DNA from 2 places in the Notoacmeibacter ruber genome. Region 2 is predicted to be linked to the other one. Evidence: riboswitches for the same ligand, from Rfam matches in the RefSeq annotation. Region 2 holds a riboswitch; the other holds the start of a gene.

The links. Region 2 has a riboswitch for cobalamin ahead of D8780_RS08610 (hypothetical protein). Riboswitches for the same ligand answer to the same signal wherever they lie in the genome.
Positions count from the first base shown of each region.
Region 1: it holds a riboswitch for cobalamin, as region 2 does, so the genes downstream of both, D8780_RS03990 (CbtB domain-containing protein) here and D8780_RS08610 (hypothetical protein) in region 2, are expected to answer to the same signal.

Region 1 covers NZ_RCWN01000001.1:841,529-856,481, reverse strand. Annotated here, with positions in the region: gene scpA (methylmalonyl-CoA mutase) at 1-989, shown strand, start outside; gene D8780_RS04020 (hypothetical protein) at 997-1,545, opposite strand; gene D8780_RS04015 (TIGR03808 family TAT-translocated repetitive protein) at 1,714-3,102, shown strand; gene D8780_RS04010 (asparaginase) at 3,110-4,117, opposite strand; gene D8780_RS04005 (DUF3750 domain-containing protein) at 4,219-4,965, shown strand; tRNA gene D8780_RS04000 (tRNA-Pro) at 5,084-5,160, shown strand; gene D8780_RS03995 (amidohydrolase family protein) at 5,183-6,466, opposite strand; cobalamin riboswitch at 6,558-6,772, shown strand; gene D8780_RS03990 (CbtB domain-containing protein) at 6,806-6,991, shown strand; gene D8780_RS03985 (CbtA family protein) at 6,995-7,699, shown strand; gene D8780_RS03980 (cobalt-precorrin-5B (C(1))-methyltransferase) at 7,716-8,840, opposite strand; gene D8780_RS03975 (D-2-hydroxyacid dehydrogenase) at 8,854-9,825, opposite strand; gene D8780_RS03970 (NAD(P)H-dependent flavin oxidoreductase) at 9,995-10,975, shown strand; gene D8780_RS03965 (class I SAM-dependent DNA methyltransferase) at 11,021-11,878, opposite strand; gene D8780_RS03960 (DegT/DnrJ/EryC1/StrS family aminotransferase) at 11,875-13,002, opposite strand; gene D8780_RS03955 (BMP family lipoprotein) at 13,317-14,300, shown strand; partial or broken gene D8780_RS03950 (ABC transporter ATP-binding protein) at 14,380-14,953, shown strand, end outside.
Region 2 covers NZ_RCWN01000001.1:1,798,289-1,813,241, reverse strand. Annotated here, with positions in the region: gene cobN (cobaltochelatase subunit CobN) at 1-2,792, opposite strand, end outside; gene cobW (cobalamin biosynthesis protein CobW) at 2,808-3,854, opposite strand; gene D8780_RS08610 (hypothetical protein) at 3,854-4,390, opposite strand; cobalamin riboswitch at 4,495-4,696, opposite strand; gene cobO (cob(I)yrinic acid a,c-diamide adenosyltransferase) at 4,806-5,414, shown strand; gene D8780_RS08600 (cobyric acid synthase) at 5,464-6,909, shown strand; gene cobD (threonine-phosphate decarboxylase CobD) at 6,923-7,972, shown strand; gene D8780_RS08590 (energy transducer TonB family protein) at 7,969-8,922, opposite strand; gene D8780_RS08585 (ExbD/TolR family protein) at 8,922-9,326, opposite strand; gene D8780_RS08580 (ExbD/TolR family protein) at 9,331-9,708, opposite strand; gene D8780_RS08575 (MotA/TolQ/ExbB proton channel family protein) at 9,698-10,405, opposite strand; gene D8780_RS08570 (hypothetical protein) at 10,417-10,866, opposite strand; gene rirA (iron-responsive transcriptional regulator RirA) at 11,036-11,476, opposite strand; gene D8780_RS08560 ((2Fe-2S)-binding protein) at 11,553-11,927, shown strand; gene bfr (bacterioferritin) at 11,955-12,455, shown strand; gene xdhC (xanthine dehydrogenase accessory protein XdhC) at 12,452-13,258, opposite strand; gene xdhB (xanthine dehydrogenase molybdopterin binding subunit) at 13,258-14,953, opposite strand, start outside.

The DNA.
Region 1 (14,953 bases), 960 kb from region 2:
CGATGATCGACCCCTGGGGCGGATCGTCCTATGTCGAGAAGCTGACGCGAGACCTCGCCCGCCGCGCCCTTTCCCACATAGAGGAAGTGGAACAGTTCGGCGGCATGGCGGCCGCCAATGAAAAGGGCATCCCCAAGATGCGGATCGAGGAAGCCGCTGCGCGGACCCAGGCCCGGATCGATGCGGGGCAGCAAGCGGTGATTGGCGTCAACGTCCATGCTCCTGAAAAGGACATCGAAGTCGACGTGCTGAAAGTCGACAATGCCGAGGTGCGCGCGCGTCAGCTTTCCAAGTTGCAGGAACTCAAGGGCACACGCGATGTTGCTGCCGTCGAAACGGCGCTCGACGAGTTGACCAAGGCCGCCGAACGCGAGGGCAAGGATGCCAATCTCCTCGCCTATGCCGTCAAGGCGGCCAGGGCGCGGGCGACGGTCGGCGAGATTTCGCTTGCATTGGAGAAGGTCTTTGGCCGGCATATGGCCGAAATTCAGACGATTTCAGGCGTCTATCGCAAGGAAGCCGAGGCTGACCCCACTTTCGAAAAAGCGGCCGAACGGGTTCTCACCTTCACCGAGCGGCATGGCAGCAAGCCGCGTATCCTGATCGCCAAGATGGGACAGGACGGCCATGATCGCGGCCAGAAGGTCGTCGCCACGGCTTTTGGCGATCTCGGTTTCGATGTCGTGGTCGGTGCCATGTTTCAGACACCGGAAGAAGTGGCGGACCTCGCCGTCAGCCACAATGTCCACATGGTCGGCGCGTCATCGCTCGCTGCCGGGCATCTGACCATGGTGCCGGAACTGCGCAAGGCGCTGGACCGCGCCGGCCGCCGCGACATTCTCATCATCGCCGGCGGCGTCATTCCCCCCGGTGATTACGCGGCCGTGAAGGAAGCCGGCGCATCGGCTATTTTTGGGCCAGGCACCAAGATACCGGAGGCCGCGATGGACCTGATCGATATGCTGATGGACAAGGATAAAGCGGCTTAGGCCGCCGTCACCTTCCGCCAGTTGCCGCCGGTATCGTCTGATCGTCGAAGGTCAGCGGATCTGTGAGCTCACGTTCGAGAAGACCGGCCAGTCGGGAGGCCTCGGCGCGCACCGTCATCTTGCCGCCGACCTCCTCGGTGTCTCCATTGATGAATCGCAGGACGATGTGAAACGTCTCCATGCCCTCCATCCAGGGCTCGCTCACCACATCGGCCTGTAAAAGATCACCGCGTTCGATCCATTCGAAGCTACGGCGAAACGGCGTGCTGTGCTCGATGACGGCGCGGTGGCGCCAAAGCCGCAGATTGGAGACGGGCGTCAACCAGAACTGCCTTACGACGACGGCAATAAAGGCCCAGCCGCCCAGAATGATGCCGAATGTGATCACGATCACGTAAGGACGGACGTTTTCCGGCACCATGGCCAGATCGTGATACCAGAACCATGGCAGGCCGAGCGCCACGATGAGTCCGATGATCAGTGGCACGAAGCCGATGATGAAATGGAGCACACGCGTAAGCGTCAAGTTGGTTTGCTCGTAAAGCGGCTTTTCCATTGCGGAGGCGTCCGTCTCGTTCTCTGCCACAAGATGTAGAATAGTCGGCGGTCGTTGCTATACGCGACGCGACTTTCGTTCTCTTTGTCGAACAACAATCCGCAGTCGAAACGGCATGGTTTCTGCAACGCACTTTCCAGACCGGTCATGAAAGCGGAGAATGTGTCGATGGTGGACAGGCGATGTTTCATTTTGGGGCTGGGTGCCTCGGCTCTGACCCTTTCCGCTTCGACCATACCGGCGGGCGCGCAGGGCTCCATTATTACGAAGGCGCGGCTGCGTGGCGGAATCGACGCCACCGAATTCGGCCTGCGCCCCAATGCGACCGACGATCAAAGCGCGATCTTTCAGCGCATGATCGACGAGGCCGACCGTCGCAATCTGCCGATCGACCTTCCGCCGGGCGTCTATCCCCTTTCGAATATCCGCCTGCCGAAGCGCACCCGCCTTTCCGGCGTGCCGGGCGCGACCCGAATCCGATACAGCGGACGCGGCTTCCTCTTTCGGGCTGAAAACGCCGCTCACATCACGCTGGACGGCCTTTCGATCGATGGCCAGAACCGATGGCTCTCGGACGACAGCGAAGCGCTGATCGAGTTGCGGCAGCCGGGCGAGGTCCACATGACCGGCTGCGAGGTCGTCGGGGCGGGCAAGACCGCACTTCAGATCGAAGGCGCGAGCGGTCTTCTTCGCGACAATCATATTTCCGGCGCCGCTTCCATCGGCCTCTTCGCGCGACAGTCGGAGGGCCTCTCGATCGAGGGAAATACCGTCGAACGATGCGGCGATGGCGGCATTCTGGTGCATCGCTGGGAGGAAGGCGAAGATGCCACGCAGATCCGTGGCAACCGGATTTCCGAAATCGGCGCGGCTTCCGGCGGTACGGGCCAGTATGGCAACGGCATCAACATTTATCGCGCTCAAAATGTAATCGTTGCGGATAATATCGTCACCGATTGCGCGTTCTCGGCGATCCGCGGCAACACTGCCTCGGGCATGATCGCGCGCGGCAATCAGTGTCTCCGCTCAGGAGAAACCGCCCTCTATGCCGAATTCGGCACGACCGGATCGATCATTGACGGCAATCTGATCGATGGCGCGGCCAACGGCATTTCGGTTGTCAATTTCGACTCGGGCGGCCGCCTCTCCAGCGTTTCGTCCAACATCGTCCGCAACATCGTCGACCACGGACCGACTGCTGAAGATGCAGCCGGATTTGGCATAGGCATCGCGGTCGAGGCCGACACGGCCGTCGCGGCAAACGTTGTCGAAAAGGCGGCGCGGTTCGGCATGGCGGCGGGATGGGGCCCCTATCTTCGCGCGGTCTCGATGACGGGAAACGTCGTGCGCGAAAGTCCCGTCGGTCTGGCTGTAACCGTGGCGGAAGGAGCCGGCAAAGCAGTCGTCACAGGCAATACGTTCCAGGCTGTGCCGCAGGGCGCAATCGTCGGCTACCGCTGGACTGAGCGTGCGAGCGACGATCTTGCCGGTCTTTCGGAAGAGGCCGTTGCCGACCTCTTCAACCATCTTACCATCGCCAGAAACAGCGTCAGCTAGAAGGCCGTCAGGCCAGCGCAGCAGTTGGCCTGATCTCGCCCACCACATCGCCCTTGCGGGTGAGGATCGGCGTTCGCGCCATAGCCGACAGGCGCTGGGCGAGCGGATCACCATCCGGCAAGAGTTTGGCAACCAGGGCTGCCGCCATTGCCTCCGAAGCTCGTGTCGTTCCATCCTCGCATTTCAGGGCAAAGCCAATGCCAAGTTCGGGCAATATGCCGCAATAGACACCCTCCGCACCCGTCTTGATGTAGAGGCGTCCGGCGCCCGCCTGCATCATGAGCGTACAGGCTCGCTTCGAACCGGCGACATGCCAAGGCTCGGCCATTGCCGCGCTCATCAGGCGATTGGCCGCAGCGGCTCGCTCCTTGCCAAGGCCCTTCCCGCTCGCCATGGCCGCCATTCCTTTCGCCATCGCCGTCAGGGCAATCGCGTAGGTCGGTATCGCGCATCCGTCGATTGCCATGTTGTCGGGCCCATGCGCAGCGCCGGTCAGCGCTGTCATCGCGTCTCGAATGGCCTCCTGCATCGGATGGTCGTACCCGACATAACCGCCCGTCGGCCAACCCTGCTGCCGGCAAGTACAGAGAAAGCCGGCATGCTTGCCCGAGCAGTTGTTGTGAAGCGCATTCGGCTCTTCGCCTTCACAGAAAAGGTGGCGCGATGCGCCCGTATCGAAAGGCCAGTGCGAACCACATTCCAGGTCGTTTTTTGTCAGCTCCGCCTTCGACAGCATGGCGGCGGCGGTTCTGACATGGCCGGGCTCGCCGGAATGCGATGCGCCCGAGAGCGCCAGTTCGGAATCGGTCAGTTCGTAGTGATCGGCAGCGCCGCTCTCCACAAGCGGCAGTGCCTGGATCAGCTTGATCGCAGAGCGGGGAAAGACCGGTCGTTCGAGATCGCCTGCCGAAAGAATCGTCGTGCCGTCACCATCCATTGCGACGAATGCACCGCGATGGCGGCTTTCGACATGCTCGCCGCGCAGCACTTCCACCAGAACCGGATTATCTGCCATCTTGTGCCTCCCAGCCCGTGTCAGAGTCCCGCACGCTCATATCCGTATTTTTGCCGAAAAGACATGCGCTGACTGCGAAATTCCCTTTCCTTCTGCGGCCCATGCGTATCCTACGATTTCTCCTTCTCTTCATCCTTGCCATCTTCGTGCTCCCGGCTGCCGCCTCGCTCATACACTGGGAGTTGGCTGACCGTCCTGCGAGCTGGCGGGATGCCGATTGGGGCCGATCCGGCCTCCTTCCGCCCGCCGAAAGCCAGGCCGATGCCGCGATCTATGTTCTGGCGGCACGCACCGGCGGCCTCAAAGGCGCCCTGTCCGTGCATAGCTGGCTCGTCACGAAAGATGCGGGTGCGCGCCACTATGACCGCTATGACAAGGTGGGCTGGGGCCAGCCGGTACGAAAGAACGCCTATCCCGCCGATGGCCGCTGGTATTCCAACGATCCGTTCATCGTGACCGAGCTTCATGGCGCAGCGGCAGAACGGCAATTGGCGAAGGTCGAAGCGGCCGTTCAGAGCTATCCGTTCAATCACGTCGGTGACTACCGCATCTGGCCAGGCCCCAACTCTAACTCCTTCTCCGCCCATATTCTCGAAGAAGTGCCGGAGCTGCGCACTGCCCTGCCCTCCAATGCGGTGGGCCGCGACTACCGGCCCGGCTTTTTCGCAATCGATGTCTCAGAAGACCGGCGTGATCTGCACGTGACGCTCGGCGGCCTCTTTGGCTTCGCAGCGGGCCTGCGCTACGGAATCGAACTGCAGTTTCTCGGGCTCGTTGCAGGATTCGATTTCGCCGATCCCGCGGTCAAAATTCCTGGATGGGGACGCTACTCCCTCCCCTTATCGTAAGCGGAGACGCTTGTGCCGCGTGGCCTTCGGCCTACAAATGCGAGAGCCGAAGAAAACCGTTCGCATCCCTCTTGCGGGCGCTAGGTCGCAGAGCTATACAGCCGCGCGAACTGGTTCACGGAGTGTAGCGCAGCCTGGTAGCGCACCTCGTTCGGGACGAGGGGGTCGCAGGTTCGAATCCTGCCACTCCGACCAGCGCTTTCCCAATTTTCTGCCGCTAACCTGCCGAATGTCGTCGATCGATTTCGGTGGGACGTCCGGGCACGGAAAGAGCGGTCTTCCGCTTCTCCTTTCGCGCGATGATCTTTCCATTCGACATGACGAGCAAGCGGTCCGGGCGAAGGCGGATCGCCTCGATCGGATCGCCTGCATCCAGCACGACGAGGCTGGCGCGTTTACCTTTCTCCAGCCCAAGATCGTGCAGCCCCATGATCGCCGCCGTGTCGCTCGTGACCATATCGAAGCACTGCCGCATTGCCGCGGGGCTGGTCATCTGGGCGACGTGGAGGCCCATGAAGGCGACGTCCAGCATGTCTGCCGTGCCGAGCGCGTACCAGGGGTCGCGGACACAATCCTGCCCCCACGCGACGCGTATACCGTGCGCCAGCATCTCGGGCACGCGGGTCAGGCCACGTCGCTTGGGATATGTATCGTGGCGCCCCTGCAAGGTGATGTTGATCAGCGGATTCGGCACCGCAGCGACCTCGGCCTCTGCCATGAGCGGCAGGAGCTTGGAGACGTAATAATTGTCCATGGAGTGCATGGATGTGAGGTGCGAGCCGACCACCCTGCCCTGCAATCCCAGCCGCTGCGTCTCATAGGCCAGTTGCTCGATATGGCGCGAGAGTGGGTCATCGGTCTCGTCGCAATGCATGTCGACCCTGAGGCCGCGCTCCGCCGCAATTTCACACAGCTCGGTCACGCAGGCCCGCCCCTCCGCCATTGTGCGCTCGAAATGTGGAATACCACCCACGACGTCGACGCCCATATCCAGCGCCGCCAGCGTGTTCTGGCGCGCTTGCGGGGCGCGGTAGAAGCCGTCCTGCGGAAATGCGACGAGTTGCAGATCGAGATAGGGCTTTACGGTTTCGCGCACCGACAAAAGCGCGCGGACGCCTTTCATTGCTTCGTCGTCGCTCGTATCGACATGCGAACGAATACCGAGCAGTCCCATCGAGACCGCCCAGTCACAATAGCGCAACGCCCGCTCTGCGATCTCCTCTTCGGTCTGCTCCTTCTTCAGTTCTCCCCATAGCGCGATGCCTTCCAGCAAGGTGCCCGACGCATTGATGCGTGGCTGCCCATAAGACAGCGTTGCGTCCATATGAAAATGCGGATCCAGAAAAGGCGGCGAAACAAGATCGCCGGCGATATCGACAACTTCACCGGCTTCAGCATCGATAGTGGGCTCGACGGCCGCGATCACGCCATCGGAAATGGCGATATCCGTCGTCTGACCATTTGGCAGAACGCCGCCTTTGAGAAGAACATCCACCGTCATGCTTCATCGTCCCTGCGTTTATCCTCGACGCAGCGTATGCCGGTGCGACACAGGCGCGCCAGACTCTTTCTTGCGTCCGTCTCGCTGCTCCTCTACAGAGATCGTGTTCGGTTCTCTTTCCCGTCGCATGCGGTTGGGAAGAGCCAAGAGGGAATGCAGCGGAAGTTTCGGCTTTCGAATGCAGCCGCCCCCGCGACTGTGAGCGGTGAGCGATGGCCCAGTACGCCACTCGGTGGAGACGCCGGGGAAGGCAGGCCAGAGCTTCGACCCGCGAGCCAGGAGACCTGCCGGACATTGATGCAACCAAGCGCCTGTCGGGTGGACAGGCAAGGAGATGAAATGATTCAGAACAGCACTGCGGTAACGTCGCCGGTAGCGGCAACACGGTCCACCAGCCTTATCGCCCTGGCACTTTCGGCCGTTCTCGGCCTCGGCGTGGTCTTTTCTGTCGGGCTGGCGCAGGCCAATGCGCTTCACGACGCAGCGCACGATGTCCGCCACGCCAACGGCTTTCCCTGCCACTAAGCCATGTTCACACGTCTGATTACCAGCGCTGTGTTCGCTGGTGCTGGCGCAGGTCTGATCGCGGCCCTGCTCCAGCTCACTTTCGTGCAACCGGTTTTGCTGCACGCCGAACTTTATGAGTCTGGTCAATTGGTCCACTTCGGGGCAGAGGCGGTCAGCGCGCATCCCGATCTTGGTGGCCTCGACCTCATGCGCGACGGGCTCAGCGTGCTTTTCAGCATGTTGCTCTACACCGGCTATGCACTGCTTCTGTTGCCCCTGATGGCCATCGCCGAACAGCGGGGCCAGTCGCTCGACGGCAAGACCGGGTTGATATGGGGGGCCATTGGCTTTCTCGTCATCCAGTTCGCGCCAGGCTTCACCCTGGCGCCGGAAGTTCCGGGCGTTGCCGCTGCCGACGTCTTTGCCCGCCAGTTCTGGTGGGTCGGCACAGTTGTCGCGGCTGGCGTTGCAGCCGGCCTGATCGCCTTTACCAGAAGCTGGTTCGCATGGATCGGCGCCGCCGTCCTTCTGCTGGCTCCGCACCTTATCGGCGCGCCCGAGCCGGAAAGTTTCGCCGGGCCGGTTCCGCCGGAAATCGCAGCGCTTTTTGCGGCTCGCGCTTTTGGTGTGGCTCTGGTCGGTTGGGCGCTCCTCGGCGCGTTCGCCGCCTATTTCTGGCGAACAAGCGCCGTGCATTCGCCCGCGACCCAAGCCCGTAGCGCGTAGGGCGAAACAAACCGATCTAGAGAATGGCCGGGTCGATCCCGGCCATTTTCTTCTCGCCCCTCAATGCACCTTCGCGGTCGAAGATCAGCAGTTGCAACTCGCCTTGGCGCAGAACTTTCGCGGCGGTTGTCCAAGCGCGTTCAGCCAGGACATCACCAAGCGGCAATTGGGCTTCCGTGGCATGTGAAAAGGCCTCTGCCACCGTATTGGAGCCGGCGATGCGCCGAACGAATTCGTCTCCACCGCCGATTTCCCGCACCAAATCGGCCAGCGCTTCCAGGTCGGCCCGACCATGTTTGGAGTGAAGGTCGAGACGCCCCTGGGCCAGCTTCGTCATTTTCGCGATGCCGCCTGCGACCGTTACCTTCGGCACCGGGTGCGCGCGAATATATTTCAGCATGCCGCCGACGAAATCGCCCATGTCGATGATCTGTTGCATGACGAAGTCACACCGCTGCGCCATGGCACGCTCCGAAGCATCGCCTGTCGCGCCGCCTATGTGATCGAAGCCCGCGGCGCGGGCCACGTCGATGCCGCGATGGATCGAGTGAATCCACGCCGCACAGCTATAAGGCACCACGATTCCCGTTGTGCCCAGCACCGACAGGCCACCGATAATGCCCAGCCTCGGATTCATGGTCTTTTGCGCAAGGGCCTCGCCGCCGTCGATACCGACAGACACATCGAAATCGGCTGCGACACCGTGCAAGTCTGCGATTTCCGCCAGAGTCTCGGCGATCATCCGGCGGGGGACAGGATTGATGGCCGGTTCACCCGGCGGGATCGGCAGACCGGCAAGCGTGACCGTGCCGACCCCGGCACCGGCGTAGAAGCGTATGCCAGCGCCGCCAGCGGCCCGACGAACGGTCACCCGCACCAATGCGCCATGGGTCACATCGGGATCATCACCGGCATCCTTGACGATGGCAGCTTGAGCGAAACCGTCGCCGAGTTCTTCTTCCGCAAGCGCGAAGGCAGGCATCTGGCCGCCCGGCAAGGTGATGGTGACCGGATCGAGGAAGCCGCTACCGAGTAGCGCGGAGGCGGCGGCCTTGGCAGCGGCGGTCGCACAAGCGCCCGTTGTCCACCCACGGCGCAAGCCGACCGTACTTTCCGGGATCTGATCGGGTTGCGAGCCTATCGCGAAGCCTCCCTCAGGTGACGGTGCGCACCGGCTCTCCACCGAGAAACGCTTCTATATTCTCAACCGTCTGACGCCAGACCTCCTGCTGCGCGGCCTCTGATGCCCAGGCCACGTGCGGAGTGATGATGACATTGGGGCGATCGGCGATGGCAAGCAAGGGATTGTCCGCCCGCGGCGGCTCCTCGCTCAGCACATCGAAGCCGAGGCCGGAGACCTTGCCGCTTTCCACCGCACGCACGGCGGCCTCCTCATCGACCACGCCGCCTCGTGCCGTATTGATGAGAATGGGACAACGCTCCATCGCCGCGAACTCTTCGTCACCGATCAAGCCTTTCGTTTCGTCCGTCAGCGGGCAATGAAGCGTGATGATGTCGGCGCGGCGCAACATCTCATCGAACGGCACACGGCCCTGCCCCGGTTCGGCCACGCCTTTGCGTCCGGCGTAGAGGACGTTCATACCGAAGGCTTCGCCAAGCCTCGCGACCGCCTGGCCAAGGCTTCCGCTCCCGACAATGCCGAGTGTCGAGCCGGCCAGATCATGGATCGAATGGTCGAAGAAGCAGAACTGCTCGGCTTCGTGCCATTTACCATCGATCACATCCTGCCGAAACGGCAGAATATTGCGGCGCAAGGCCAGCATCAGAGCGAATACATGTTCCGGCAGGGTGTCGGTGGCGTAACCTCTCACATTGGAGACCACGATGCCCGCGTCGCGGCAGGCTTCCAGCCCAATGATGTTGTAACCGGTCGCTGCAACGGCGATCATCCGAAGGTCCGGCAGCTCCTGGATGATATCAATGCCGATCGGCACCTTGTTGGTGACGGCGACGGTCGCTCCCTTCAACCGCTCGATGGTCTCGTGCGCCTTTGTGTCCGCGTACTCGGTCCAGTCATGAGCAACATCCGGCCGGGGCCTTTCGATGAAATCAGCGAAGGTGTCGCTATCCAGAAAGACGATTTTCGGATTTTGTGATGCGGCCATCGGTCCTCTCCCCTCTTTGGTGATGGCGGGTAGGCCAAATTCTGTATCGGGACAAGTTCAGACGACCATGATCCTCGTCTGAAGCGCGGTCTGATAGGGCGTTCGTATTGACGTAAACGTCAAAATCTATCACGCATGGACAAAGACATTTTCGGGAAGAGGAAATCAAATGGTTCTGCCGTCCGTTCTGCAAAATCTGCGCCTGCCGGTCATCGCATCGCCGATGTTCATCGTTTCCGGACCGGATCTGGTTATAGCACAATGCAAAGCGGGCATCGTCGGCTCCTTCCCGGCGTTAAATGCGCGCCCTGCTGAAGTGCTGGATGAATGGCTCGACCGGATCACGACGGAACTGGCCGAGCATGACGAGAAGAACCCGGATCAGCCGTCCGCACCCTTCGCCGTCAACCAGATCGTGCACAAGAGCAATGATCGGGTCATGCAGGACGTCGAGATGTGCGTGAAATACAAGGCGCCGATCGTCATCACCTCGCTTGGCGCCGTGCCCGAGGTCAATCAGGCCGTTCACTCCTATGGCGGGATCGTCCTTCACGATGTCATCAATACGCGCTTTGCCAAGAAGGCGTTGGAAAAAGGGGCCGACGGACTGATCGCCGTCGCAGCCGGTGCCGGGGGCCATGCCGGCTCGCTTTCGCCGTTCGCCCTGATCCAGGAGATACGGGAATTTTTCGATGGCCCACTCGCCCTTTCCGGCTCCATCGCGACGGGCGGGGCCGTCGCAGCCGCGCAAGCCATGGGCGCCGATTTCGGCTATATCGGCAGCACCTTCATCGCCACGGACGAGGCCAATGCGGTCGAGGGCTATAAAGACATGATCGTCGGCAGCACCGGCGAGGAGATCGTCTACACCAACCTCTTCACCGGCATTCACGGCAACTATCTGCGCGGCTCCATCGAGAAAGCCGGCATGAATCCGGACGACTTGCCGCAGAGTGATCCGTCAAAAATGAATTTCGGCTCGGGCGGCAACAGCAAAGCCAAGGCCTGGAAGGACATTTGGGGGTCCGGTCAGGGCATCGGCGCCGTCAAATCGCGCGGCCCGGTTTCGTCATATGTCGATCGGCTCGAGCAGGAATATCACGCAGCGCTGGACCAGCTTGCGAACAACCGTCCGAAACGGTGGCGTTAAGCCGCCCGACCAACCAGGCCGAGCCGCCATGCGGCAAAAGCGTGTTCAGTTCTTCCGTGCCAGGAACAGATAGCCTGGCGCGGGATTGCCCTGCTCCATTCGCACCGTAATCACCGGATTGTAGAGCAGTTCGAAGCCGACTTTTTCCAACTCTTCGGCGATATAGACAGGGTCGTGCGCATAGCGATGGGTCGGCAGAACCCGGTAGCCGGCTTCGCCGTCGCCGGCCTCGAAGCTCTCGGTTGAAAAACCGACCACCGCGCTTGGCCGTGCCTTCCTGGCCATCCCGGCGAACAGGCGCGTTGGATCGCCGATATAGGGCAAGACGTCCGTTGCGACGATCAGGTCGAAGTCGTCTTCGGCATCGCCGATATTCTCGAGAAAATCCTCGGCCTCGGCCACATAGAGGCCGTCATAGACATCGCGATCGTCCGCTTCCGCCACCATGGCCTCGGAAATATCCAGGCCGATAAAAGTGGTGACGAATTCGGAGAGCGCACCGCCCGTCAGCCCCGTTCCGCAACCAAGGTCGAGCCCCCGTTCATACGGGCCGGGAGCCGCCTTGCGAAGCGCTTCGGCCAGCAGAACCGGCACCGTGTAGCCGAGTTGCTCGACGAGGATGTCGTCGAAAGCGGAGGCATGCTGGTCGAAGAGCGTTTCGACATAGGCGTCCGGCATTCTGCGCGGAGGCGCTTCCGCGCCCAGCGCGGCCAGCCGAATTGCCGCGCCGCCATGATCGGCCGGGTCAAGCGCCAGCACAGCGCGCCAGGCTTCAATCGCGCCGGCACGTTCACCGGTCTTCTCGAGGCTGAGCGCAAGTTCGTAGGCTTCGGCCAGCGCTTCATTGTCGATTGCTTCTCCCGCCTCGATATCGTCGGGCGCGCTGTTCGCCTCGCCTGTCACGCCGAAAGGGCCTTTTTGAGCGCATCGGCGACCTTATCCTGATCCTCGGCCTTGAGATATGGATGCATTGGCAGAGAGAGAACCGCGTTTGCTGCCGCATCCGTCGCTTCCATGCCGGCCGGATCGTGCGGCCAATGGCGATACGCCGTCTGGCGATGCAGGGGTATCGGATAATAGATGGCCGTTGGGACGCCGGCCTCACGCAGCTTCGCCTGCAGCTCTGCACGATCGGTGCCCTCCGGCAGCCGAACCGTATATTGCGCCCACGTCGAAACGAGGCCGTCCGGGACTGTCGGGGCGGTGACGAAGTCCGAAAGCCTTTCGGCATATCGTTGGGCGACCTCCTGCCGCATGTCGATTTCCTCGGCGAAGATCGACAGTTTGACCGAGAGAATGGCGGCCTGAATGGAGTCCAGCCGGCTGTTCATGCCGATATGCACATTGTCGTACTTATCGTTGCCGGCACCATGGTTGCGTAGCGAGCGAAGGGTCTTCGCCAGTTGTTCGTTATTCGTGGTGATCGCGCCCCCATCGCCATAGCAGCCCAGAGGCTTGGCGGGGAAAAAGGAGGTCGTCGCCAAATCACCCATGCCCCCAGCGATCCGTCCATTATACCGGCTGCCAAATCCCTGCGCCGTATCGCAGATGACCGCCATGCCGTTTTCGCGCGCGATCGGTTCGATCGCATCCATATCGGCGGGTAGGCCGAACAAGTCGACCGGAATGACGGCTTTCAACGGCATTCCGTCCCGCGCAGCCTTCTCGATGCACCGTTTCAGGCTTTCCGGATCCATATTGTAGGTGACGGGATCGATGTCGACGAAATAGGGGACCGCACCAAGGCAGGGAACGACTTCCGCCGTCGCGGCAAAGGTGAAGGACGGTACGAAAACCGCATCGCCGGCCGTGACTTCCAGCGCCATTAGAGCCAGCAGAAGGGCGTCGGTGCCGTTGGCGCAGGAGATCGCATGCTCGGCGTCGCAAAACGCAGCCAGTTCCGCCTCGAACGCATCGACTGCCGGTCCGAGGACGTAGGCGCCACCATCCAATACGTCGCCGATAGCGGCATCGATCCGCTCGCGAATGCGGGTTTGTTGTGCGGCAAGATCGATGAATGGCAACATGGTCTGTCTTTCTCCTTTTGAAAATCGATTCACGCGAGGCGATAGGCTGGCAATCCCATAGACGATAGGCAGTTCAAGGCGAAGCGCCCTGGCTTCACTTCACGTATCGCGATTGCACCAAGCGTGATTTTGCCTCGCAGCAAAACGACCGACTATTCCCTAATTGGCCCTGAGCGATTTCGCCATGGTCAAGCTTCTGTCACTGTGTAAAGGTGATGGATCAATGGGCTACCGGTGGCTGCAACGCAAACTCGGTCATCCATGGCAGGAGAAGCCTCCTGCGAAAAATAACAATGTCGATCAGGGAAACACCCATGAAACGTACGATCCTTACTCTCGCAACGCTGATGGCTTCCACGGCGCTGGCTTTGGCCGAGCCCGCTCTCGTCTATGACATGGGTGGCAAGAACGATAAATCGTTCAACGAAGCGGCTTTTAACGGCGCCGAGCGCTACAAGGAAGAAACCGGCAACGACTATCGCGATTTCGAGGTGCAGAACGAGCAGCAGCGCGGACAGGCGCTGCGCCGCTTTGCAGAGGACGGCAACAACCCGATCGTCGCGATCGGCTTCAGCCAGCAGGCGGCCATTGAAGAGGTCGCACAGGAATTTCCGGACACGGACTTCGCCATCATCGATTCCGTCGTCGATCAACCGAATGTCCGCTCGATCGTCTTCAAGGAGCATGAGGGCTCTTATCTCGCCGGCATCATGGCTGCGATGGCCTCTGAATCCAACAAGGTCGGCTTTGTCGGCGGCATGGATATTCCGCTGATCCGCAAATTCGCATGCGGCTACAAGGGCGGCGTCAAGAGTTTCAATGAGGACGCCGAAGTGATCGAGAACATGACCGGCACGACCCCGGCGGCCTGGGGCGATCCGGTCAAGGGTGGCGAATTGGCCAAGAGCCAGATCGAAAGTGGTGCGGATGTGATCTTCCACGCCGCCGGCGGCACGGGCATCGGCGTATTGCAGGCCGCAGCCGACGCGGGCAAACTCGGCATCGGCGTGGATTCCAACCAGAACATGCTTCATCCCGGCAATATGCTGACATCCATGATCAAGCGCGTGGACAATGCGGTTTTCGACGCGTTTACGGAGGCCGAATCCGGTGAGTTCGACACCGGTATCGTCGCGCTCGGCGTGAAGGAAGATGGCGTCGGCGTTGCGATGGACGAGAACAACAAGGACGTCGTGACACCCGAGATGATGGAAGCCGTGGACGCGGCCAAGGCCAAGATCGCGTCCGGCGAGCTTGAAGTCCACGACTACATGGCCGACAGCAACTGCCCATACTGATCGTTCGGATGGCCGGGGAGCAGCTTCTCCCCGGCCTTTTTCCGCCATCAGAAAGTATGATTTCAGGATCACATCGACGATGAGGGACACCGGCACAGAGGGCCAAGCCCGACCGGCTATCCGCCTTTCCGGCATTTCGAAAAGTTTCGGACCGGTCAAAGCCAACCACGATATTCATCTTACCGTCCGGAAGGGGTCGATCCACGGCATCGTCGGCGAGAACGGCGCCGGCAAATCCACCCTGATGAGCATCCTCTACGGCTTTTACCAGGCCGATAGCGGCACGATCGAGGTGGATGGCGAGACTGTCTCCATCCCGCACAGCCAGGCGGCGATCGATCTGGGCATCGGCATGGTGCATCAGCACTTCATGCTGGTGCATAATTTTACAGTTCTCGAGAACATCATGCTCGGTGCGGAAGGAGCGGCGCTTCTTACAGGCGGCATTGCCAAGGCGCGGGCCGAGCTCAAACGGCTCGAAAAAGACTATGCCCTCGAAGTCGATCCCGATGCGGTCATCGAGGATCTACCCGTCGGTCTCCAGCAGAGGGTGGAAATTCTCAAGGCGCTCTATCGCGGCGCTGACATTCTCATTCTCGACGAGCCAACCGGCGTTCTGACGCCATCGGAAGCCGATCACCTTTTCCAGATTC
Region 2 (14,953 bases):
CCTGCGTGGTCGAAACTGTAAGAGGTTGCCGCAAGGTAGGCTTCGCCGACGATTGTCCGCTCATCCCATTCGCTGCGCTGGAGCATATCTTCCACACCGGCGCCATATGTGCCGGGCGCGGTGCCGAAAACACGTGATGGAACGTCTGCGTTTCGGACTGCGGCACGAAGAGGGTTTTCCTGCGCGTCCTCATCTCGATCGGCCACTGCCTGGATCGCCTTGTGAAGAAGCTCGATCTGGGCGGCGAACATATCGCGGAACAGGCCGGAGAGACGAAATGTCACGTCGACGCGCGGACGGCCCAGCAAGGCAACAGGCAGGACTTCGATGGCTTTGACCCGCCCGGACGCATGATCCCAGACCGGACGGCACCCCATGAGCGAAAGTCCTTGGGCAAGTTCTTCACCACCGGTTCGCAACGATGCCGATGCCCAGAGATCCATGACGAGGCTCTTTGGCCAGTCGCCATGTTTCTGCAAGTGATAGCGCAGAACCTCGTCTGCTGCCGCCTTGCCCATTGCGAAAGCCGTCGGCGTCGGCATCGTACGCGGATCGATGACAGTGAGGTTCCGACCAGTCGGCAAAACGTCGGTACGCCCGCGATCGGGTGCACCGGCCGGGCCAGGCGGAACAAAGCGTCCATCGAGCGCGTCGATCAGGCGGTCGCGTTCGCTATCGGCCGCCATCGTGCGACCAGCCGTCGCGCCTTCTTCCGCACGCCCATAGATGTGTTGCCCATCCTTGACTGCCATCTCTTTCAGATCGCAGAGCCAGGCGTCGATCGACAGCAGACGCTGATCCGGGTCGGTCTCCGCCGAAAGATTGGCTATCCGATCGAAACCTGTCGCTTCCGCCTTTTCCAGAACGAGATCACGCAGTCGCTCGCGGCGACGCGGGTCCATTCCATCGGCCTGCACGAACTCGTCGACAAGTCGTTCCAGCTCGGCCTGATCATCGGTCAGGCCGGCTGTCCTGAGCGGCGGCGGCAGGTGGCCGAGCGTGACTGCACCGATCCGCCGCTTGGCCTGCGCGGCCTCTCCCGGATTGGAGACGATAAAGGGATACACCACTGGTATCTGCCCGGTCACGATTTCGGGAAAACAGGATTGTGACAGTGCGACTGCCTTGCCGGGCAGCCATTCCAGCGTACCATGGGCGCCGAGGTGGATGATGGCGTCTGCGGCGACGGCTTCTTTCATCCAGTGACCGAAGGCCAGCAGTTCGTGCGTCGGCGGGAGTGCCGGGTCGTGATAATCGGCACGTCGCTCGGAGGCTCGCCCTCTATCCGGCGCAAAACAGACCTCGATATTGCCGAACGTTGCATGCCGAAGCGCCAGCTTTGCCTGTTTCGGCTTGCCCCATGCTTCGATCAGCGACGTCTGCGCCGTTTCGGGAAGGGCTACAAAAGCCTCGGGCCAGTCTTTGGCCGCAGCAACTGGATGCGGATGGCGAAGAAGGGTCAGCAGGTCGCGCGGACGTTCCGGCACATCGCGTACGGTATAGCCGGCTTCGGCCAGGTCGCCGAGAATAGCGAGCGCCGAGGAGAAGACGTCGAGGCCGACGGCATAGCCTTCGCGCCCTTCGGCTCCCGGATAATCAGGCAGGATCATCACGATCTTGCGTTCGCTCGCCGGCGTTGTCTGAAGCGCGATCATTCGGCGGATGCGAGTGACCATCGCCTCTATACGATCCGGCTCGGCGGCGTTCTGCTGTAACGCCATCTGGTAGGATGCATCTCTTTCACCCAAGGCCTTGAAAGAGATGGCTTCCCCCATGATCCGTCCATCCAGCTCCGGCAGGACGCAGTGCATGGCCATGTCGGTGGCGCCGAGCCCGCGATCACTCTCTTTCCATCCTTCGCGACGCGTGGTGGCGATTGCCGCGTGAATAACAGGACGATTGAGCCGTTCGAAAAGCGGTACGGCCCTTGTTGTGCCGTCTCCGGCAATGCGGCTGTCCAAAGACGCGGCGAAACCGGTGGTAGCAACGATCAGCGCCGGATCGGTCCTCTCGACAAGTTTATCGAGAAAGGCCGTCACGGCGGGGTCCTTCAGCGAGGGAACGAAAACCGGGAGGCCGGCGATCCCTTCCTTGGCCAAGGCTTCGAAAAGAACGGAAACGGGCTCCGCATCTTCGGCCATGAGCAAGGAGCGGTAGAAGATGATCGGCACGCAGGGCGCTGACGGCTCTTGCGCTCGAAGAATGTCGTCCGGGTTTTCGGATGTGCCGGTTGCCGGCGACCAGAAACCCATGCGGGGCGGTGTTTGTGCCTTGTCCGGCTTCTCTCCAAGATCGGGCCGCGTCAACAGAGCCATTGCCTGGCGCAAGCGGTCCATATTGGCAGGGCCACCCTCGCGAAAATAGGAGAGAAGCGTCGCGTATTGGTCTTCCGGAAGCGTTGAACGGGATTCCAGTTTTTCGTCGCGCTCGCTGCACTCTCCGGGCAGGAGAGCCAGCGCGATGCCATTCTTTGCGGCAGTTTCGGCTAGCCGGTCACAGCCATAGGCCCATGCATCATAGCCGCCCAGAATGCGGACAATCACGATCTTGGCCTTTGCGGCGACCGCGTCGAGCCACAAATCGACACTCATCGGATGACGCAGATCCCTCAGGCTGGCGAGCCTGAGGGTAGGGTCGGGCTCCTCACCATCTGCACGACCGTGCGCCCCCGCAAGACCGCGCAAATCGGAATCCGAAAAGGAAAGCAGGACCATCTCCGCAGCATCCTGTCCCAGATCGAGCGGTTCGATCGATCCGTCCAGGGATGCGGTGGAGATGGAGGGGATGTGCATGGCTCGCGCGCGTTCCTAGCCGGCCAGAGCGGCGCGAACCGCTTCGGCATCCAGATCATGAAGGCCGATGACGACAAGGCGGGTCCCACGTGTCTCATCGGTCTTCCAGGGACGGTCGTAATGACTTTGGACGCGGCTTCCGACCGCCTGCACCAGAAGGCGCATCGGCTTGTCGCCAATCGCCGCGAAACCTTTGACACGCAGAACATCCGGTATCGCGCAGGCCGCTTCGACCCGCGCTGTCAGATCCTCCGGCGAGGCGACGGGCGGCAGTTCGACGACGAAACTTTCGAATTCGTCGTGATCGTGCGCCACTCCATCGGCATGCGCGCCGTCATGATGGGTGCGGATTGCTTCGATGCCATCTTCGGTTGCCGCATCGAGACCCAGCAGGATGGCGGGGTCAAGCTGGCCGTTACGTGACGGCACGATCCGCACCGGTCGGCTCAATTCTCCTTGCAGACGGTCTTCGGCCTTCTGGCGATCGTCCTCGGAAAGAAGATCGGTCTTGGAGAGGATGACGAGGTCGGCGCAGGCAATCTGGTCGTCGAAGACTTCTTCTATCGGGTCGTCATGATCGACACTTTCATCGGCAAGCCGCTGGGCGGAGAGCGCATCCATGTCGGAGGCCACCTCGCCAGAGACCAGTGCGGCTCCATCGGCCACGGTAATGACGCCGTCGACCGTGACTCGGCTGCGGATGGCAGGCCAGTTGAAAGCCTGCACGAGAGGTTTCGGGAGCGCGAGGCCACTCGTCTCGATGAGAATGTGATCGACCGCCGGCTCGCGCTTTAGAATTGCGTCGAGCGCGGGCTGGAAATCATCCGCCACGGTGCAGCAGATGCAGCCATTGGCAAGTTCCACCACGTCTTCCTCGCTGCAATTCTCGACGCCGCAACCGCGAAGGATTTCGCCGTCAATACCGACATCGCCAAATTCATTGACGATGACGGCGAAGCGGCGGCCCTTGGCGTTCTCCAGCAGATTGCGGATGATCGTTGTCTTGCCGGATCCAAGAAAACCGGTGACGATGGTGCAGGGAATACGGCTTGTCGCTTGCATCAATGATGCGCCTTTTCTTCTGGGTTCGATTGGCCGTCAGGCATTTCATTTTGCTTCTGAGGCGTGGCCCGGACTTTCAGCGGTGCGCCATCGACGGCGAGCGGTGCGTGGTCGTTGCTGTTCAGCGTGACCTCGACCACGGCATCCTCCGGCAGTTTTGCAATGTGCATCCAGGGACCGTAGAGACGGCCAAGTTTTTCGCCGTTCACATAGACATGGGCATGGCCTTCTCCCGGCCGGTGTGCTTGCCCGGCATGGGCCGGCGCGAAGCGGAACTTTTGAGTTTCCACATGCAGGTTCCAGCCTGTCACCGGATCGGGGATCAATGTCGCGGAAAGTGCCGGCGCAACGCTGCTGGAGACGTTCAGAACCTTGCTGTGATCGTGTACGCCCGCATGATTTCCGGCAGCCTCTGCATGGGAGTGCTCATGACCGCCGAGCGAAATATTGTTCGCTGCGGCCAGCGTGAAACCGATGCCGCCGCCATAGACAAGGCCAATGGCAAGCAAGGCAAGTGGCTTGAGACGGAGCGCCATGGTCTAGCGCTCGCGTTCTGGATGCACATACACAGATGAGGGTAGAATCGCCTTGGTGGCGTTTCCAGGCATAATTGGTCCTTCCTCGCCGTCCCACCGACAGCGTCTAGCGGTTTTGCCTGGCAGGTCTCCTGGCTTGCGGCCGATCGCTTGATCCACCTTCCCCGGCATGACAGCACCGAGTGGCTCAACGGATCTGCGCGGACCGCTTACAGTCGCGGGGGCGGCTACGGCTTGGGCTGGGACGCTGCACCGTATTCCCTCTTCGCTCCCCTTTCGGGAAGAACCAGACAGGACAGTCTCTAGCGGACGCGACCCGACTTCGCAACTATGCGCTGGCTCATCGGCCGGCGCTTGCATTTGCCGCTCGGAATCGGGCAGTTGATCTGTCCTCCAATGGAGAAAGGAAGCCGAGATGCAGACCGACGAAGCAGACCGCCACCGCGCGAAGATGGCTAAGCGAAAGGCTGTTCAGGATGCGGAAGTGGCGTCCAAGACGGTGGAGGAAAAAGGTCTTCTTATGGTCCACACGGGACCGGGCAAGGGGAAGAGCACGGCGGCTTTCGGTCTGGTTCTTCGTATGCTGGGCTACGGCAAAAGAGTCGGCATCGTGCAGTTTGGAAAGGGCGCCTGGGAAACCGGCGAGGCCGACGCCCTGAAGCGTTTCGGCGATCAGATCGCGCTGCATATTCTCGGCGAGGGTTTCACGTGGGAGACGCAGGATCGGGAGCGCGATGTGGCTGCCGCCCAGGCAGCCTGGTTTAAAGCCAGGGAATTGATGGCGGATCCGTCGATCGCCCTGCTCGTCCTCGATGAGCTCAACATTGCTTTGCGCTATGAGCATCTCGATCTCTCAGAGGTTGTCGAAACCCTGACGAACCGGCGTGAGGGTTTGCACATCGTCGTGACCGGCCGCAATGCCAAGCCCGAACTGATCGACGCTGCCGACCTCGTCACGGAGATGGGGGCGGTAAAACATCACTTCAAAGCGGGCGTCAAAGCCCAGAAGGGCATAGAATTCTGAGGTGACGAGCGAGAACCGCCAACATGCCAGTCGCCCGGCCCGAACCCTGATGTTTCAGGGCACAGGATCCGATGTCGGCAAAAGCCTGATTGTCGCGGGCCTTTGCCGGGCGCTGAAGCGTCGCGGTCTTGCCGTCCGTCCCTTCAAGCCGCAGAATATGAGCAACAACGCCGCCGTTACGATCGACGGCGGAGAGATCGGCCGGGCGCAAGCCCTCCAGGCGCGCGCCTGCGGCGTCCCCTCGCATACGGATTTCAATCCGGTTCTGCTGAAGCCGCAGGGCGGTAACGGCTCGCAGATCGTGGTCCAGGGCAGGGTGCGCGGTACGGCGAAAGCGGCGGAATATCAGTCGCTGAAGCCCGGTCTGATGAGTTCGGTGATGGAGAGTTTTTCTCGCCTGAAAGAGACGGCCGACATCGTCCTGGTTGAGGGGGCCGGTTCGGCCGCCGAGATCAATCTGCGGGCTGGTGACATCGCCAATATGGGTTTCGCCCGGCAGGCCGATGTGCCGGTCGTGCTGATCGGCGATATCGATCGCGGCGGCGTGATCGCCTCGCTGGTTGGCACGAAGGCCGTCATCGACATGGCGGACGCGGCGCAGATTTGCGGTTTTCTGGTCAATCGATTCCGTGGCGATCCCTCCCTTTTCGACGCCGGAATCAAGGAAATCGAGCAGCGGACCGGTTGGCGCTCATTCGGGCTCATCCCCCATTACGAGGATGCCGCGCGGCTTCCCGCCGAAGATGCGTTGGCATTGCGCGCACGGGTGAAGGAAAAGGCCGAAGCCACCCTCAATATCGCGATGATCGCGCTGCCATCGATTTCCAACTTTGACGATTTCGACCCGCTTGCGGCCGAGCCGGACGTCAATCTTCTGCGGATCGCGCCGCATGAGGCGCTGCCGGCCCATCTCGATTGCGTTATTCTGCCCGGATCGAAAGCCACTCTCAGCGATCTATCCGTGCTCCATGAGAGCGGACTGCTGCACGATATCATCGCTCATTCCCGCCGGGGCGGCGCCATTGTCGGCCTTTGTGGCGGATATCAGATGCTTGGTCGGAGCATCAGCGACCCTGCGGGCGCGGAGGGCGGACCCGAGCGACTGGAAGGTCTCGGCCTCCTCGATCTGGAGACGGTGATCGCGACCGAGAAGCGCCTGAGCGAGGTCCATGGCCGAAGCCGGGACGGTGATCTCCCGCTAGACGGGTACGAAATGCATATGGGGACGACGGATGGCCCCGATCGCGGGCGACCCTTCGCCTATCTGTCGGATGGCACCGAAGAGGGTGCGGTGAGCGCCGACGGGCGCATTATCGGAACGTATCTGCATGGCATCTTCGCCAATGACGCTTTCCGAAAGGCCTTCCTGCGTCGTCTCGGCGGCGACAGCCGCCTGCCCGCCTTCGAGCAGGGGGTGGAAGCCGCGCTCGACGGACTGGCCGATCATCTGGAACTTCATTGCGACATTGACGGTCTGCTTCACAATGCCCGTTGAGCCTGGAACACACGTGCAGGGTTATGTAAAAGCAGGTCTCCCTTCGGCCGACGCTTCCGGGCCGGTAGCCGCTGTTCATCATGGCGGCGATCTGTCCGAAGCGAACCGGCTGTTTCCGGACGCGCCAAAACCCTGGATCGATCTTTCAACGGGGATCAGCCCTTATCCCTATCCGTTGCCGCCTTTTGACAGCGAGGTCTGGACGCGCCTTCCTGAGGGGAGCGAGATCGATTCTCTTCGGCAGGCAGCGGCCTCCGCTTATGGCGCCGAGCCTGCTCAGATCGTCCCGGCCACCGGGACCCAGCCTTTAATGGCGGCGCTCGCCGCGTCGGTCCCGCCAGCTGAGGCGGCAATTCTGAGCCCGACCTATCAAGAGCATGCACGTCTATGCATGCAGGCGGGCCATGGCGTTTTGCCGTTCGGAGAGTGGGACAATCTGTCCGATGCGGCGCGGCTCGTCATCGTCGTCAATCCGAACAATCCGACTGGATCTCTGACAAGCCGCGAACGCCTGCTGCAAGTCGCCGACGAGATGGAGAGACGCGGCGGACTGCTCGTGGTCGACGAAGCCTTCATGGACAGTGTCGCCGGCGCGGCCCAATTCTCACTTGCGGAAACGGTAGAGGGCCGGCGCATTGCGGTACTCCGGTCCTTCGGCAAGTTTTATGGACTCGCCGGTCTGCGCCTCGGTTTCGCTGTCGCGGGTGAAGCGCTTGCGAACCGGCTGACGTCACGTCTTGGCCCGTGGCCGGTCTCCGGGCCGGCGATTGCTGTCGGTCGCGAAGCGCTGGCAAACGTACATTGGCAGAACGAGCAGCGACGACGACTGGCGAAAGCGCAGGAGCGTCTCGATGCGCTTCTTGCAAAGTCGGCCTATAGGCCGGCGGGCGAAAGTCCCCTGTTCCGTACGATCCATGACGGTCGCGCCGACGCGCTCTTTCAACGTCTTGGTCAGAACGGAATCTGGGTGCGTCGCTTCGAGCAGGACCCCAACATGTTGCGCCTGGGCCTGCCTGCATCCGAAATCGCATGGGAACGTTTGGCCGAGAGTCTCCGACGCTAGCGGAACGCGATCGGGACCGAAAAGGACCAGCTGCCACGGCCTGCGCCGGGTGGGATCGGCGGAAAGGGCGACGCGCGCCGGACGGCTGCCAGTGCCGCACGATCACCGGCGGAAGAGCCAGAGCTTCGCGCCAGTCGAATGCCGCTCGCGCGTCCATTGGCGGAGACGGTGAACGACACCACTGCCGTGCCCGATGCACGGCCCGATGCCCGGGCGGCACGGCGAACGCGGCTTTGCACCTTGCCCGGGTAGTTTGCGACGGCGGCATTGCCTTTGCTGGACGACCTCCTCGCCGCTCCGGCGCTGGATGAGCGCTTGGCGTTGCGGGCCGAATTGCCCCGGTTGCCGCTCGCCGTCTGGCGTGGCTTGGAACTGCTTCGTTTGGCTTGCTGCTTGGTCTTGCGCGGCGTCGCGGCACGCTTTGGCTTGGGCGGCGGCGTATAGGCCGGGCGAGCTTTAGGGAGCGGAATCTGAACGGTTTCCGTGATGGTTTCCAGTGGCTCTGTGGCGGAAACCGCCGCCATCTCTGCCGGCTCGACCGTTTCTGTTTCGGTAATGTCTTCAGTCGCCTCCGCAGGAGCAACCGGCACCGTTTCTATCGCGCTTTCGGTCACGGCAGGCGTCTGCTGCGACGTTTCCGCGAGGAGGGTTTCCGGCGCTGCCTCGCTTGCCGTCTCCGGCATTTCGGCTTCGGAGACGTCGCTTTCCAACTCCGGTGTTACGGGAGCGGCTTCGGGATTCGTCTCGGCAATCTCGGTGGGTTCAAGAACGTCGCTTTCCTCGCCTTCGGCCACGGCGTCGGTGAAACTGTCACCGGCCATCGTCACGGCGCCGCCGCTGCCACCTTCGACCTGAACGAGTTCTTCCTCCTCCGGCAGGCTGGTAAAGCCCGCCAGATGCAGAGCCGAGGAGACTACGATCGCCACTGTCCAGGCCCGTCTGCCAGCCATCAATTCTGCTCCCGTTCGGTGACGAGGACGAGATTGGTCAGACCGGCTCTGCGGAGTTCGGCAAGCCGGTCCACAAGATCGGGTGCTGGCAAGGATTGGTCGACAAGGATGCGGAGGGGCGCGTCAGCGCCGATTCCGCTCCGCTCATGAGCCGCGAGGGTCTCTTCCAGCGTCACCGGCTGTCCGCGCCAGGTCATCGTGCCATCCGCGCCAATGGCCAATGCATCCGGTGGGGCACCCGGCGTGGCCTCTTCCGTGGTTACGGGATCGAGTGCCCTGTCGACGGGTGGGGTCAGTGTACCGGCGATCAGAAAGAAGATCAGCATCAGGAAGACGATGTTGATCAGCGCGATCGTGCTGTCCGCCTCACGCGGCTTTGTATAGGGAGGGTTGAGCTTGACCATCGGTCTATCTGGCGAGGGCTGTTTCGATTCCGGAGGCTCTGAAACGCTCCAGGGTTGCAACGAGTGTCTGCGATGTGGCGCCATCTCGGGTGAAGAGGGTCGCCGAAGCGGCCCCCGCCTCCCGCAGTGAAGCGAGGCGGTCGGCGATCCTGTCCGCCGGAACCTGTTCGCCATTGATCTGCACGCCTTCGGCATCGATCGTCGCGACGATGTCCGGGCGGTTGGCGCCGGTTCCGGCATTGCCAGCCGAGCCGATCGGCACCTCGGCAAAGCGCGAGAAGGTCGATGAAAGCATGAAGAACAGCAGCAGGAGAAAGATCACGTCGATGAGCGACGTCATCGACATTCGTTTTCTGCGGCGGATGGCAGCGTCAATACGCATGGGCGGCCTGTCCGCTCAGGCGGGCCGACCCGTCGGCATTCGAATTCGCGCCGGATATTGATGGCAATTGCGGTGCCAGGACTTCCGTTGCCAGCGTTTCGATCGCTACCCGGTCGTTTTCCAGCCGTTGCTCTAGGAAGGTCAGGATAACCGAGACCGGCATTGCCACGGCAAGTCCAGCGGCGGTCGTCAAAAGCGCGACCCATATGCCACCGGCCAGAATGGACGGATCGACGGAGTTGCCGGCTTGCTGGAGCTTCTGAAAGGCTTCGATCATGCCCAGCACCGTTCCGAACAGCCCCAGAAGCGGCGCGATCTGAACGACAGCGTCGAGGAAGCGAAAGCCCGACTGATGCTTGTGCAGATGCTCGGTTGCGAAGCGGGCGATTTCTTCTTCGATCTGCGTCTTTGAAAAACGCGTATCGCGCTGCATGGCGAGAGCCAGCGCAACGGCTTGTGCAGCGCCACTACGGCCTTTTGCTGCATAGGCTTCGGCTTCCGCAGCCTTTCCTTGCCGGTAAAGGGCGATGGCGTGGCGCGCGCGGGAGGTCTGTCCGATCCGGGCGTGGCCGAAACCGGTCAGTTTCAGAAGGATCAATGCCAGTGAGATGACCGAGATAATGGCGAGGATGGCGACCACCGGACCGCCCAGCGCCAAAAAAGAACGGATCGGCGCGAAAAGGCTGATAATATTCATGTTCAGGCCCCTTAGCTGCCGAAGGTCAGATCGGTCTTGTTTCGGGTCGCGATGGCGTTCGCACAGTTCTTGCTGTCGATGCCGGCTCCTTCGCATCGCGCGACACCGTTGACGAGAACCCTCGAAAGATCGGCGCAGTCCGTTTCAGGTAAATCGAAACGCTTTACCAATGTCTTGCCATTCGGCAGGGCGCCGAAATCGAAAACAGTCATACGGTTGACCAGACCCTTCTTGTCGAAGAGCACAACCTCGAAGCCGGCCGATTCCAGATCTGCCTCGATACCGTTATGGGCGACGAAGGTCATGCGGCACGAATTGTTCGCCTGAGATGAGACGGAATTGAGCTCCAGAGTGAGGCTCTTTTGTTCCGCCGTCGCCGGTTTTGCCTCTTGCGCAATCGCGCCCGCAGAAAAAACGCCCACGCTCGCTACCGCGGCCGTGAGCAGATAGCCCCATCTCATACCAATGTCCTTCACAGTCGGTCTTTTGGCGAACGGACCCGCGAACGCATCGCGGTGTCGATTTCGTTTAAAGATGATCGTGAAGGTAATGTTTTGTCAATAGCGCGACCGGCTACGCCGCAATCGCTCAACACGTTCGCGTTGGTCGTGGCGCAATCTGTCTCGGGTGTTAAGCGACGCGCAGACCGAAAAGATCGGTAAGTTCGGGCTTTTGCCTCACAAGCTCGGCAAGCGTATGGCGACTGAGAACTTCCAGGAATGCGTTGAGAGCTTCCCGAAGCGCCGCGTTCAGGCTGCAATGATCAACGAGGGGGCAGTGTGTGTCGCCTTCCTCGAAGCAATCGGCCATGAAGAAACCTTCCTCGGTCACCCGTACAATGTCGAATAGGGTGATCTCTTCGGCTGGCCTGGCCAGACAGACACCGCCCTTTCGACCGCGAACGGTCTTCATGAGGCCGGCTTCGACCAAAGGCTTGAGGATTTTGAAGAGGTAGAGCTCCGGGACCTCTGCCGACTTGGCGATATCGGGAATTCTGCTCAGGCCGTCCGGGTCGGCAGTGCAATACATCATCATGCGTATCGCGTAGTTGGTCTGCTTGGTCAGTCGCATGGTCGCTTCCACACCTCCGTCTTGTTCTCCCTATTTAATACAGGCAGTACATTAGAGCAATTCCAAACTAGACATTTTGACACAGCTTTATGCCGAGCATATTTCTGCGGGGTACCAGACCGAGGATTTTGCCGTGCTTGTCTGCAGCTGCAACCTGATTACGTCTCAGGAGATCCGTGACGTCATCACAGAAATGCTGGATCAGGATCCCTGGCGGCTCATTGTGCCCGTGCAGGTTTATCATGCCATGGAAAAACGTGGCCGCTGCTGCGGGTGCTTCCCGGCGGTCGTCGATCTGATCGTGGAAACAACCGAAGCCTACCATGAACGCCTTGCAACCCCGGCCGCCGACGTCGTAGACTTTATTGGTCGGTTGCGTACAAAACACGCCCTGGTGGAGCAGAAGCGCCGCGAAGCGCGAGCTCGGTCAGCGTCTGTTCGCGTAGCCTAAATAAGTCACGGGTTTTAAGGGGTTTTTATGAAAGGTCATGAGCGTGTGATCGAGCGCCTCAATGAGGCGCTCTTCATGGAGCTGGGCGCGATTAACCAGTACTGGGTGCATTACCGTCTCCTCAATGATTGGGGCTTCACGAAGCTGGCCAAGAAGGAGCGGGAAGAGAGCATCGAAGAAATGCAGCACGCCGACCGTCTGATCGACCGGATCGTGTTCCTCGAAGGTCATCCGAACCTGCAGTCGGTGGCACCGCTGCGGATCGGGCAGAATGTCAAGGAAGTGCTCGAGGCCGATCTGGCCGGCGAGCTGGATGCGGTGAAGGCCTACAAGGAATCCCGCGAAATCTGCAACGAGCTCGGCGATTACGTCTCCATGAAGCTTTTCGAGGAATTGCTTCGTGACGAGGAAGGGCACGTCGATTTCCTTGAAACGCAGCTTCACCTTTACGAGAAGATCGGGCCGGAGCAGTTCGGTGGACTCAATGCCGATTCGTCGGACAAGACGGAAGTCGGGCCGGACGCCTAAACTTCAAAGCTGATTAGAGACTGAGTGATCTCCGCCGCGACCATGGCGGCGATAACTTCGGGGCGCTTGTCGCTGACGGCGCTTCCGCCTATCGGGCAGATCAGCTCTTTCAGTTTTTCTGACGCGCCACCTTTATCAAGCCAATGGCTTGCGAAGGTGGCGCGTTTCGTTTTGGAGCCGATCATGCCGATATAAGCGAGATCGTCGCGCTGCATCGCCTCCGATATGATCATGAAATCCAGTGCATGATCGTGGGTCAGGACGACGATCGCCGAACCGGCTTTGGCCTGTGAAACGAGCGCTTCCGGCATTGCCAGAATTTCACTTGGAACGGGCAGGCCGTCTGGCAGAATATCGGGGCGAGTCTCGACCATTCTGGACCGGAAGGGAAGGGGAGCGAGCGCTCTCGCCAAAGCCGTGCCGACATGGCCACCGCCAAAAATGAGAATTTCCGGTTGTCGCGATTCCTGCTCGCGCAATTGATCGTGAATCTCCAGCAGGGTGGTGAGATCGACCGGCTGGAGAGAAAGAGCGACGCGTCCACCGCAGCATTGGCCGATCTCGGGGCCAAGCGGTAGTTCCATCGTTTCTGCCGTCGTCTGGTGGGATTTCAGCATGTCGTGGGCGCGTTCCAGCGCGCGAAATTCCAGCGTACCGCCACCGATCGTCCCGATCGTACGCGCTTCGGTGACGATCATCGATGCGCCCGCCTCGCGAGGCGTCGAGCCCTTCGTGTCGGTTACGCTGATACGGATGGCAGGTTCGGCAGCTTGGATCAGATGTACGAGGTCGGAGGCGCGCATCAGCTCTCGGTCTTGGCCTCTGCGCGCAGACGCTCCACCGCCATCAGTATCCGTTCCGGCGTCGCGGGGGCATCCAGACGAGGGTGAATCATGTGATGGGCGACGGAGGCCACTGCGTCCGACAGCGCATGAAAGACCGACATGGCCAGCATGAAGGGTGGTTCTCCCACAGCCTTGCTGCGAAAAACGGTCGGTTCGTTGGCGCGCGCCCAATCGGCCAGCCTGACATTGAACTCGCGCGGCATGTCCGAGGCGACAGGAATCTTATAGGTGGAAGGCGCGTGGGTGCGCAGTCGGCCCTTCTCGTCCCAGACCAGTTCTTCCGTCGTTAGCCAACCCATGCCCTGCGCGAATCCGCCCTCGATCTGGCCGATATCGATTGCGGGGTTCAGACTCTTGCCGGTTTCATGGAGAATATCCACTCTCTCGACCGTGTATTCGCCGGTCAGCGTGTCGATCTCGACCTCTGCGACCGCCGCGCCGTAAGCGAAGTAATAGAATGGGTGACCTTTGCCCGAGGCGCGGTCCCAATGAATCTTTGGCGTACGGTAATAACCGGTCGAAGATAGCTGAATGCGCGCGGCGTAGGCTTCCTTGACGAGGTCAGAGAAAAGCACTTCCCGGTTGCCGATCAGCACATTGCTTTCGCGAAAGGCGATCTGTTCGGCGGGCACGCCATGCTCCTCGGCGGCGTAATCGACGAGACGCTGGCGAATCGTTTCCGCTGCGATCTTGGCTGCCATGCCGTTCATATCTGCGCCGGATGAAGCGGCCGTCGCCGAGGTGTTCGGGACCTTGCCCGTGGACGTTGCCGTGATGCGCACCTGTTCAAGCGGAACTCCGAAAACGGCCGCGACCACCTGCGCCACCTTCGTGTTCAGGCCCTGACCCATTTCGGTGCCGCCATGGTTCAGGTGGATGGACCCGTCCGTATAGACATGGACCAGCGCGCCGGCCTGGTTAAGATGCGTCGCCGTGAACGAGATGCCGAACTTGACGGGTGTCAGCGCAATGCCCCGCCGCTTGAAGCCTCGGGCGGACCGGTTGGCCTCCTGGAGCGCCTTTCGGCGGTGCTCGTATTTGGAACTTTCGAGAAGTTCGTCGATGATACGCGGCAGGATGAAGTCTTCCACCTGCTGGTGATAGGGTGTCGTTGTCCTGTCGCCTTCGCCGTAGAAGTTGCGCTGGCGAACCTCAAGCGGGTCCAGTCCGGTCGCGAACGCGACTTCGTCGATGACGCGTTCGGCTCCCATCATGCCTTGGGGGCCGCCGAAGCCGCGAAAAGCGGTGTTGCTCACGGTGTTGGTGAAGAGCGGTTGCGAAACGGCCCGGACCGCAGGCCAGTAATAGGCGTTGTCGCAGTGGAAAAGTGCCCGATCGGTCACCGGCCCCGACAAATCGGCGGAAAAGCCGCAGCGCGCGCCATAGACGAATTTCACCCCGTGGACGCGGCCGTCATCGTCGAAACCGACTTCATAGTCCGCGCGAAAATCATGCCGCTTTCCGGTAGCGACCATATCGTCATCGCGGTCCGGCCGAATCTTGATCGGAACGCCAAGGCGGTCGGCGGCAAAAGCGGCGAGCGCCGCAAACAGATTGGCCTGCGATTCCTTACCGCCGAATGCACCACCCATGCGCCGGACTTCGACCGTCACCATGGCGGCCGGCCGATGCAGTGTGTGAGCGATAAGCATC